Regions from separate parts of the Streptomyces sp. NPDC006691 genome, predicted to be linked through region 3. Evidence: riboswitches for the same ligand, from Rfam matches in the RefSeq annotation. Region 3 holds a riboswitch; each other region holds the start of a gene.

Region 1 (3,644 bases), on a different contig from region 3:
GCCGAGCGAGATCAGCGCGAACACCGTGCCGTTGAAGTTGGACGGGGCGCCCCAGTAGCCGGGGGCGGAGTTCTGCCAGTAGGCGTAGGTGTCGGCGAGCAGATTGCGGCCGGCCGCGACGCGGGCCGGGTCGATGCCGGCCGAGTAGGCGTTGATGATGCCGCGCTCGTAGTCGGTCACCACCGGCGAAGTGCTCGGCCACGCGGTCGTGGCGAGGAGGTTGCGGTAGACGGTACGGGCGTTCTTGGTGGGGTCGCCGCCCGGGGTGACGTCGACGGACGCGGTGCCGGTCGCGGCGAAGGCGGAGAACGCCCACTCGTTGGAGAGTCCGGCGCCGGCGTAGGAGCCGTCCGCCGCCTGGAGCGATCTGAGGTAACTCACGCCGTTGGTCTTCGCCGTGGCTATCTGGGCGGGCGAGGAGGTGGCGAAGGCGGGAACGGCCGCCAGGGCAAGAGCGCTCAGCGAAGAGGCCGCTGTCAGGAGGGCGCGGCGAGAGGCGCGGTTCGAGGTCATGTCGGGTGCTCCCAGGGGAAGGGGACGCCGACCGGTGCCGCCCGGACGCCGGCCTTCCGGTGAGGAGGCCCCTCGGTGAACGGCAGCAGGTCGTCGTCCAAACGCGTGGTTCGACTTCCTTGACGTAACTGCCGTGTGGGTCTTCGGGCTCGCCCCGGCCCCCCGGCCGGTCCATACCGTTGCGCGTCAGCTCTGGATTCGCACCAGATTCCCCCATGCGGCAGCACCGGACGCTACCCGAACTGGCCGCACCTGCCCACTTCTTGACGGTCCGGGTTCAGTCGTGCTCTAATCCGCCCGATTCTATTGTCAGTTCCCAGGGGAAGCCGGTCGGAATCCGGCGCTGACCCGCAACCGTGGATTCGGCTGGTGCCTCATGTACCCGCCGGATGAGCCGGATTACCTGGGCTGATCCAAGCTACAGACGCCGTCGCGGACTACGGTGTGGCGCGGAAGGCCCCCGTTCCAGCGGCGATGGGGTCCCTCCTCCCATACAGAGCTCCGTTGCGGGTGACGCAGGGGGTACTGGTGGGGCAGTCGAGCGGGCCGGCGCGAGGCATGGGCGCACGATTCATTTCCCTGCTGTGCTCGGTGGGCGTGGTGATCGGCGGCGGGGTCTTCCTCCTCTCCGGCGCGACGCCCGCGGCAGCGGATCCGCTGGGTGACTGCTCGCCCACCAAGGGCGCCGTCGTCGCCGTCGACTTCGGCCACTGGGGCGGCGGCGTCGTGCGGGGCTGCGACGCCACCCCCACCACCGGGTACGACTTGCTGCACGAGGCCGGCTTCACGACCACCGGCACCGAGCACGACGGCCCCGCGTTCATCTGCCGCCTCGGGACCTCCCAGTTCAACTCCGGTACGCAGTACCCGACTTCGGACCAGGAGGCGTGCAAGCTGACGCCTCCGGCCACCGCCTACTGGTCGTACTGGCTCGCACCGCCCGGCCAGGACTACTGGACGTACAGCCCACTCGGCGCCATGAGCCAGCACCCCAAGGACGGCTCCGTGGAAGCCTGGGTGTTCGGTCCCACCGACCCCAACGGCACCAGCGGCGGCCCCGCCTTCACCCCCGCCCAGGTCCGCGCCCAGGGCCAGACCGATCCGGGCGACCACCCACCGGTCGTGGAACCGGCGGAGGTCAACCTCACCGCCGCGGGCACCTGGCTCAAGGGGTTGCTCCACGACGGCGACCACATCTACGACGAGGGCAGCGGTTCGGCCAACCTGTACCAGACCGCACGTACCGCGCTCGCCCTCGCAGCGGCGGGCGGCAAGAGCGACACCCTGACCCGCATGACGGCCTATCTCGCCGCGCACAGCGCCGAGTTCGCCTATCCGAACGGCATCGGCAACGCGCCCAGCCCCACCGGTGCGGCGCTGCTCGCCCTGCTCGCCGAGAGCACCGAGGGCGACCCGCACGCCTTCGGCGGCCACGACCTGCTCGGTGACCTCACCAAGAGCACGTGCACCGCCGAAGCCCTGCCCGACTGCGTCGGCAAGGGCGACTTCCCGGCGGTGGGCGACGTGGCCACCCAGGCCCTCGCGGTCCTCGCACTCCAGCGTGCGGGCGGGCCGGTGCCGGCCGACGCCCTCGCGCGGGTGGCCGCCCACCAGTGCCGGGACGGAGGCTTCAGCCCCACCCTGCTGCGCGCCGGTGAGACCTGCTCCTCCAGCGACCCGGCCACCACCCCGTACGCCACGATCGTCCTTGAGCGCGCGGGCGGCCACGACGACGCGGTGGCCAGGGCGCGCACGAACCTGCGCGGCGCCCAGTTGGCCACCGGTGCCTTCGGCGCCTACCCGGGCGTCACCGCGGGCGACGTCACCGCGACCGGGGAAGCGGCACAGGCGCTGCGCCTGCTCGGAGACACCGCCCGCGCCGACGCCGCGGTCTCCTGGCTCGCACGCCAGCAGACCAAGGCCGGCGGCTTCGGCTTCGACGAAGGCGCCACGGATCCCGAGATCTTCCCGACCTGGGGCGCCGTCATCGCCGGCGCGCGGACCGATCTGGCGACCCTGACCACGAAGCGGACCGTCCCGCCCACCGTGCCGCCGACGATCCCGCCCACCGGCACCCCGACCAAGAACCCCAGCACTCCGCCCAGCACCGGACCGACCCCGCCATGGGCCGCGGGCGAGGGGCCCGACCTCGCCAAGGGCGCCGCCTTCCTCACCGACCGCTCCCGGCTGAAGCAGGGCCACTACTACGAGACCGTGGCCGGCACCGGCTTCGCCGACTTCGGCCTGACCATCGACGCGGCCTACGCACTGGCGGCGACCGGCAACGACAACGCCTCGCTCCGCGGCCTCGTCGACTTCCTCGACAACCGGGGCGAGGACGGCTCCACGCCCGCGCGCACCGTCAACGACTGGACCGGCGTGGGCAGTTCGCACGCGGCGGGCGGGTCTCTGGGCAAGGTCGCCGTCCTGGCGCAGGCGGTCGGCCGCGACCCCAGGAAGTTCGCGGGCCACGACCTCATCGCGGCCCTCGGCGGGGCCGTGTGCACCGCGCCGAGCACGGGTACCGACCGCAGCTGCCCGGCCAAGGGCGCCTACCGCTCCGCTCCTTCGGTGTTCTCGCAGTCCCTCGGTGTGATCGCCCAGCTCAGGGCGGGCCAGAAGGACGCGGCCGCCGCTCCGGTGGCCTATCTGGAGAGCCTTCAGCACACCGACACGGGAGCCTGGCCGAGCCTGATCCCCGCCACCGGCGACTCCGAGGTCGACTCGACCGCGATGGCCGCCATGGCGCTCGACCTGGTCAAGGACGACAAGTCGAAGGCCGCCGTCACCAAGGCACTGGCCTGGATCGCCACCAAGCAGTTGTCGGACGGCGGCTTCAAGGGCGCGTCGGGCGACTCGGTCAACTCCGCGGCGCTCGCCATCCAGGGCCTGTCCCTGGACGCGGCGAAGTACGGGGAGCAGATCAAGAAGGCCCGCACGTTCCTGGCCGGCCAGCAGAACGGCGACGGCGGCTTCAACGTCGCCGCCGACGGCCAGCCCGGCTCGGACGTCCGCGCCTCCACGCAGGCACTCGGCGGTGCCGTCGGGACCTCCTTCGGGACGCTGGCGCGAGACCTGAGCGGAACCAAGCCTCAGCCCTCGACCGCGCCCACCGGTGGCACCACACCCGA
Region 2 (3,644 bases), on a different contig from region 3:
CCAAGGACGGCAGCTCAGCCAGGTGCTACGGCCTGAGCCCGGCCGCGATGACCGAGTGGATCGCCGGGTTCAGCGACGAGGTGCGGCTGCGCACCGGCCGCCGCCCGGTGATCTACACGACCGCGGCCTGGTGGAACGACTGCACCGGCCGCAGCCGCGCCTTCGGCCCGACCCATGCCCTGTGGCTGGCCCGGTACGCCACCAGCCCGGGCGCGCTGCCCGCGGGCTGGTCGTACTGGACGCTCTGGCAGCACGCGAACGGCAGCGGGCCCCTGCCGGGTGACCAGAATCTCTTCAATGGGACTTTTGCGCAGTTGAAGCGGTTCGCGGCCGGGCGCTGAACGGGCCCCGGCCGTCGGCGGGAAGCGAGAAGCGGCCACAGTCACCGCTGCGCCCGCCCCAGTTCACCTTCCGTTCACTCAGGTTACTTACGTTCGTCCCGCCACTGACGTCGAACGATTGCCTGGGTAAATGGAACACATCACGCTGCTGCTCGCGATTGTGGTCGTGACAGCTCTCGTGTTCGATTTCACGAACGGTTTCCACGACACCGCCAACGCGATGGCCACCACCATCTCGACCGGCGCCCTGAAGCCCAAGACGGCGGTCGCCATGTCCGCCGCGCTCAACCTGGTCGGCGCGTTCCTGTCAGTGGAGGTCGCCAAGACGATCTCCGGCGGGATCATCGACGAGAAAGGCATCAGAACCGAGGTCATCTTCGCGGCCCTGGTGGGTGCCATCCTCTGGAACCTCCTGACCTGGCTGCTCGGACTGCCCTCCAGCTCCTCGCACGCGCTGTTCGGCGGCCTCATCGGCGCCGCGGTCATGTCGGCCGGCTGGGGCTCGGTCAACGGCTCCACCGTCGTCACCAAGGTGCTGCTCCCCGCCGTCGCCGCCCCGATCGTCGCGGGCATCGCCGCGATGCTGGCCACCAGGCTCACGTACCGGATCAACCGGAACGCCGACCCGAAGGCCACCGCCAAGGGCTACCGGGCCGGCCAGATCGCCTCGGCCGGTCTCGTCTCGCTCGCCCACGGCACCAACGACGCCCAGAAGACGATGGGCATCATCACCCTCGCCCTGGTCACCGGCGGTGTGCTGCACCCGGGCGCGAACCCCCCGCTGTGGGTCATCGTCTCGGCCGGTCTGGCCATCGCGATGGGCACCTACCTCGGCGGCTGGCGCATCATCCGCACCATGGGCAAGGGCCTGACCGAGCTGCGCCCGCCGCAGGGCTTCGCCGCCCAGACCGGTGCCGCCACCGTCATCCTGGCCTCCTCGCACATCGGCTTCTCGCTCTCCACCACCCAGGTCTGCTCCGGCTCCGTCATGGGCGCGGGCCTCGGCCGCAAGGGCGGGGTGGTCCGCTGGTCCACCGCGACCCGCATGGCCGTCGCCTGGATCCTGACGCTTCCGGCCGCCGGTCTGGTGGGCGCGGGCGCGGAGTTCCTCACCCAGCAGGGCACCTGGGGCATCGCGGCCGTCGCGATCCTCCTGATCGCCGGCTCCGGCGTCATCTGGAAGCTGTCGCGCCGCCAGCCGGTCGACCACCACAACGTCACCTCCGACGCGATCGACGAGACTCCCGTGGCCGAGCCGGCCGGTGTCATCACCACCGCGATCGCCGCCGTCACCCCGCCGCCCACCGGCCTCGCCGCGGCGGCCGCCGACCTCAAGGCCACGATCCAGTCCCCGGCCCCGGTGGCCCCCGTCGACCCGCCCACCCCGGCGACGGTCTGACCCCGCTGCTCCGGCACAGCTAAGGAATCCTCATGCACATCGACTGGGCAGCTCTCGGCTCCGTCTTCGGCGTCAGCCTCGCGGTGACCGTCGGCCTGGTGGGTCTGTTCACCCTCGGCATCGTCGGCCTCACCAAGCGGGAGGCCGCGGCCTCCGGCACCGCCGGCAACGCGGCGATGGCCCGCACCGGCGCCTACGCCTGCTTCGCGCTCTGCGCGGCGGCCGTGGCGTACGGGATCTATCTGATCGTCGCCTGACCCCGGCGGGCCCCACCGCCCGCCCCGCACGCACCACCCGGACCGCCCCGTGGCACCCGCCGCGGGGCGGTCCGGCGTGATGCCGGGCACTCTCACGCGCCGCAGGTCAACAGCAAGTTGACGGGTGTTCTCGCAGCGTGGTGGACTGCACCGGCCAGCTACGGCGGCAGAAGAGGAAGCCGGTGCGAATCCGGCGCGGTCCCGCCACTGTCACCGGGGAGCGATCCCCGCGAAGCCAGGAACTCTCACCGCCGGTCACGTCGTACCAGGGCGCGGACACCCTGAGTGAGGACACACCGCCATGCGCGCCTGCCCGTCGAGATCTTCCGGCCCCTTCCGCGACGCCCCGGCGCGCTGACCATGCGGGCCGATCGCACCTTCGCCTACGGCGCCACCGCCGGGCTCATCGGCGACCTCCTGCTCGGCGACCCCCGCCGCGGCCATCCGGTCGCCGCCTTCGGCCGTGCCGCCGCCGCCGTCGAACGCGCCCTGTGGCGCGACGGCCGCGGCCGGGGCGCGCTGCACACCCTGGTGTGCGCGGGCGGCGCCGCTGCTGCCGCCGCCCTCGTCTCCCGTGCCGTACGCGGCCGCCCCGCCGCATCCGTCGCGCTGACCGCGGCCGCCACCTGGACCGTGGTCGGCGGCACCTCGCTCGGCCGTGAGGCGCGGGCCATCGGCGGCGCCTTGGCCGCGGGCGACATCGAGGTGGCCCGGGAGCGCCTGCCGCACCTGTGCGGGCGCGACCCGCAGTCCCTGGACGCCGACGGCATCGCCCGTGCGGTCGTCGAGTCGGTCGCCGAGAACACCTCGGACGCGGTCGTCGGCGCCCTGGTGTGGGGCGCGCTCGCGGGCGTGCCCGGGCTCGTGGGCTTCCGAGCGGTCAACACCCTGGACGCGATGGTCGGGCACAAGTCGGCCAGGTACCGCCGCTACGGCTGGGCCTCGGCACGCCTGGACGACGTGATGGGCTGGCCCGGCGCCCGCCTCACCGCCGTCCTCGCGGCCCTTGCGGGCCCGGACACCAAGGGCGCGGCACGGGCCTGGCGGGCCGACGCCGCCCGGCACCCGAGCCCCAACGCGGGCCCGGTGGAGGCCGCGTTCGCGGGGGCGCTCGGGGTACGGCTCGGCGGCACGCTCTCGTACGCGGGGCGCGTCGAGCACCGGCCGGTCCTGAACGCGCCGGGCCGGGCCGTCGAGGTCGCGGACATCGAGCGGGCGGTACGGCTCTCGCGCACGGTGGGCTGGCTGACGCTGGCCGGCGCCGTGGCGGCGCGGGCCGCTGTGAGGAGGGGACGTACATGGGTGGCGGGCTGCTGATCGCGGGCACGACATCGGACGCCGGCAAGAGCGTCGTCACGGCCGGGATCTGCCGCTGGCTGGTGCGCCGGGGCGTCAAGGTCGCGCCGTTCAAGGGCCAGAACATGTCGCTGAACTCGTTCGTGACGCGCGAGGGCGCGGAGATCGGCCGGGCCCAGGCGATGCAGGCACAGGCGGCCCGGGTGGAGCCGACCGCGCTCATGAACCCGGTGCTGCTCAAGCCCGGCAGCGACCGCTCCAGCCAGGTCGTCCTCATGGGCAGGCCGGTCGGTGAGCTGAGCGCCCGCGGGTTCTTCGGCGCGGCCGGCGGGCCGGCCGCCGGACAGGCAC
Region 3 (3,644 bases):
TCCCGTTCTTCTACTGGTACCAGATGCTCTGGGTGCTGATCTCGACGGCGCTCACGATGATCGCGTACAAGCTGTGGCAGCACGATCAGCGTTCGCGCACCGCGTCCGCCTCCGGCACCTCCGACGACACCAAGGGGGGTGCGTCCCAGTGAAGGACGGCGTGAACGGCGTCGCACTCGGCGTCTTCATCTTCTTCTTCCTGGCCGTCACGGTCATCGGCTTCATGGCCGCCCGCTGGCGCAAGGCCGAGAACGAGGCGAGCCTGGACGAATGGGGCCTGGGCGGGCGGTCGTTCGGCACCTGGGTCACCTGGTTCCTGCTCGGCGGCGACCTCTACACCGCGTACACCTTCGTGGCGGTGCCCGCGGCGATCTACGCGGCGGGCGCGGCCGGGTTCTTCGCGGTGCCCTACACGATCCTCGTGTACCCGCTGATCTTCACCTTCCTGCCGCGCCTGTGGTCGGTGTCGCACAAGCACGGCTATGTCACCACCTCGGACTTCGTGCGCGGCCGGTTCGGCTCCAAGGGTCTCTCGCTCGCGGTCGCGATCACCGGAATCCTCGCGACGATGCCGTACATCGCGCTCCAACTGGTCGGTATCCAGGCCGTGTTGGACGTCATGGGCGTGGGCGGCGAGTCCGGCAACTGGTTCGTCAAGGACCTGCCGCTGCTCATCGCGTTCGCGGTGCTCGCCGCGTACACCTACTCCTCGGGCCTGCGCGCCCCCGCACTGATCGCGTTCGTGAAGGACGGCCTGATCTACCTCGTCATCGCGGTGGCGATCATCTACATCCCGATCAAGCTGGGCGGCTTCGACGCGATCTTCAGCGCCGCGCAGCACAAGTTCGCGGGTCCGCCCGGCGGCAAACCTACGGGGGCCCTCGCACCGGGAGCGTCGAGCCAGTGGACGTACGCCACGCTCGCGCTCGGCTCGGCCCTCGCACTGTTCATGTACCCGCACTCGATCACGGCGACGCTGTCCTCGCGCAGCCGCAACGTGATCCGCCGCAACACCACGATCCTGCCGCTGTACTCCCTGATGCTGGGGCTGCTCGCGCTGCTCGGCTTCATGGCGATCGCGGCGGGCGTCAAGGTGAGCAACGGCCAGCTGGCCATCCCGCAGCTCTTCGAGGACATGTTCCCGGACTGGTTCGCGGGCGTCGCCTTCGCGGCGATCGGCATCGGCGCGCTGGTCCCGGCGGCGATCATGTCGATCGCGGCCGCGAACCTTTTCACCCGCAACATCTACAAGGACTTCCTCAAGCCGGACGCGTCGCCCGCGCAGGAGGCCAAGGTCTCCAAGCTGGTCTCGCTCGTGGTGAAGGTCGGCGCGCTGGTCTTCGTCCTGACCATGGACAAGACGGTCGCGATCAACTTCCAGCTCCTCGGCGGCATCTGGATCCTGCAGACCTTCCCGGCCCTGGTCGGCGGCTTGTTCACCCGCTGGTTCCACCGCTGGGCGCTGCTCGCCGGCTGGGCGGTCGGCATGGTCTACGGCACGCTCGCCGCGTACGGGGTGGCCTCGCCCACCCAGAAGCACTTCGGCGGCTCCTCCAAGGAGATCCCCGGCATCGGCGAGATCGGCTACATCGGCCTGACGGCCTTCGTGATGAACGTCGTCGTCACGGTGGTCCTGACCTTCGTCCTGCGCGCCGTGAAGGCCCCCGACGGCATCGACGAGACGTCCCCCGCCGACTACACGGCGGATGCCGGCGACCCGGGCGTCGCCGTCGAGCTCCCCCCGGCGACAGCGGGCTCGGCCCACTGATCCCGGGCCGCAGCCAGTACGGCCAAGGGCCGCCGCATCCACCAGGGTGCGGCGGCCCTTCCGCATGGCGACACAACATGTGGGGGGTGCTTCATGAAGCACCCCCCACATGTATGCTCGTCCTCGCTGTCGCCGCAGGGGAATCCGGTGGGAATCCGGAACTGTCCCGCAACGGTATGACCTGTACGTATCTGTACGGGTCGAGTCCGAGCACCTGCCGACGGTGCGTCCGGGTCGTCCGAACCGGATGCCAGACGTCCGGGCCTCGCGGTTGGGCCGGCGGACGACGCGCTGCGGGCTGCCCCGACGCGCGCCGACGCCTCCCCCGTAGGCCCCGTGCCGAGCGAGGGAGTGCCCCCACGTGACCATCGCCCCAGCGGATCCCGCTTCAGCGATCACCGAAGAGCTCGCGGATGCCCCCGGGACCGCGTTGCTGCGGACCCTGACGGAGCTCACCGCCGATCTCGCGGACACCGACCCCGGCCGGGTCGCCGCCGCCGCGCTGCGGGGCCGCAACGCCCGCTCCGACGAGGGCGAGCTGCGCGAGCTGGCCACCGAGGCGGCCGCGGGGCTCATCTCCGAGGACCCGGCGTACTCCCGGCTCGCCGCCCGGCTCCTGACGATCACCATCGCCGAAGAGGCCGCCACCCAGGGCGCGGTGTCCTTCTCCGACTCGGTCGAGGTCGGCCACCGCGAGGGCCTGATCGCCGACCGGACCGTCGCGTTCGTGCGCGCGCACGCGGACCGTGTGAACGCCCTGGTGGACGCGGCCCTCGCCGACGGCGCCGACGACCGCTTCGGCTACTTCGGCCTGCGCACCCTCTACTCCCGCTACCTGCTGCGCCACCCGATCACCCGCAAGGTCGTCGAGACCCCCCAGCACTTCATGCTGCGCGTGGCGTCCGGCCTCGCCGAGGACGAGTCGGTGCGCGCCCTGGACGAAGTGGCGTCCCTGTACGGCCTGATGAGCCGCCTGGACTACCTGCCGTCGTCCCCCACGCTCTTCAACTCCGGCACCCGGCACCCCCAGATGTCGTCCTGCTACCTGCTCGACTCGCCGCTCGACGAGCTCGACTCGATCTATGACCGCTACCACCAGGTGGCCCGGCTGTCGAAGCACGCCGGCGGCATCGGCCTCTCGTACTCCCGCATCCGCGGCCGCGGTTCGCTGATCCGGGGCACCAACGGCCACTCCAACGGCATCGTCCCGTTCCTCAAGACCCTCGACGCCTCGGTGGCCGCGGTCAACCAGGGCGGCCGGCGCAAGGGCGCGGCCGCGGTCTACCTGGAGACCTGGCACTCCGACATCGAGGAGTTCCTTGAGCTGCGCGACAACACCGGCGAGGACCAGCGCCGCACGCACAACCTGAACCTCGCGCACTGGATCCCCGACGAGTTCATGCGCCGCGTCGACGCCGACGGCACGTGGTCGCTGTTCTCGCCGGCCGACGTGCCCGAGCTGGTCGACCTGTGGGGCGACGAGTTCGACGCCGCCTACCGCAAGGCCGAGGCCGCGGGGCTCGCCCGGAAGACCATGCCGGCCCGGGACCTGTACGGCCGCATGATGCGCACCCTCGCGCAGACCGGCAACGGCTGGATGACCTTCAAGGACGCCTCCAACCGCACCGCCAACCAGACGGCGGAGCCCGGCCACACGGTCCACTCCTCCAACCTCTGCACCGAGATCCTGGAGGTCACGGACGACGGCGAGACGGCGGTCTGCAACCTCGGCTCGGTGAACCTGGGCGCGTTCGTCGTCGGCGACGGCATCGACTGGGAGCGCCTCGACCAGGCCGTCCGCACCGCGGTGACCTTCCTCGACCGGGTCGTCGACATCAACTTCTACCCGACCGAGCAGGCCGGCCGCTCCAACGCC

The links. A riboswitch is a leader RNA that binds a small molecule or an ion and turns the genes downstream of it on or off. The one in region 3 is predicted to bind cobalamin.
Region 1: it holds a riboswitch for cobalamin, as region 3 does, so the genes downstream of both, ACFYNP_RS16595 (prenyltransferase/squalene oxidase repeat-containing protein) here and ACFYNP_RS18830 (ribonucleoside-diphosphate reductase subunit alpha) in region 3, are expected to answer to the same signal.
Region 2: it holds a riboswitch for cobalamin, as region 3 does, so the genes downstream of both, ACFYNP_RS32890 (cobalamin biosynthesis protein) here and ACFYNP_RS18830 (ribonucleoside-diphosphate reductase subunit alpha) in region 3, are expected to answer to the same signal.

What each region holds. Positions count from the first base shown of each region.
Region 1 is NZ_JBIAGW010000006.1:233,731-237,374, forward strand. Features, by position in the region: gene ACFYNP_RS16590 (hypothetical protein) at 1-513, opposite strand, end outside; cobalamin riboswitch at 630-769, opposite strand; cobalamin riboswitch at 792-939, shown strand; gene ACFYNP_RS16595 (prenyltransferase/squalene oxidase repeat-containing protein) at 1,072-3,644, shown strand, end outside.
Region 2 is NZ_JBIAGW010000022.1:43,607-47,250, reverse strand. Features, by position in the region: gene ACFYNP_RS32905 (lysozyme) at 1-341, shown strand, start outside; gene ACFYNP_RS32900 (anion permease) at 472-1,740, shown strand; gene ACFYNP_RS32895 (hypothetical protein) at 1,773-1,997, shown strand; cobalamin riboswitch at 2,121-2,263, shown strand; gene ACFYNP_RS32890 (cobalamin biosynthesis protein) at 2,358-3,314, shown strand; gene ACFYNP_RS32885 (cobyric acid synthase) at 3,296-3,644, shown strand, end outside.
Region 3 is NZ_JBIAGW010000007.1:301,400-305,043, reverse strand. Features, by position in the region: gene ACFYNP_RS18840 (DUF3311 domain-containing protein) at 1-152, shown strand, start outside; gene mctP (monocarboxylate uptake permease MctP) at 149-1,768, shown strand; cobalamin riboswitch at 1,865-2,005, shown strand; gene ACFYNP_RS18830 (ribonucleoside-diphosphate reductase subunit alpha) at 2,130-3,644, shown strand, end outside.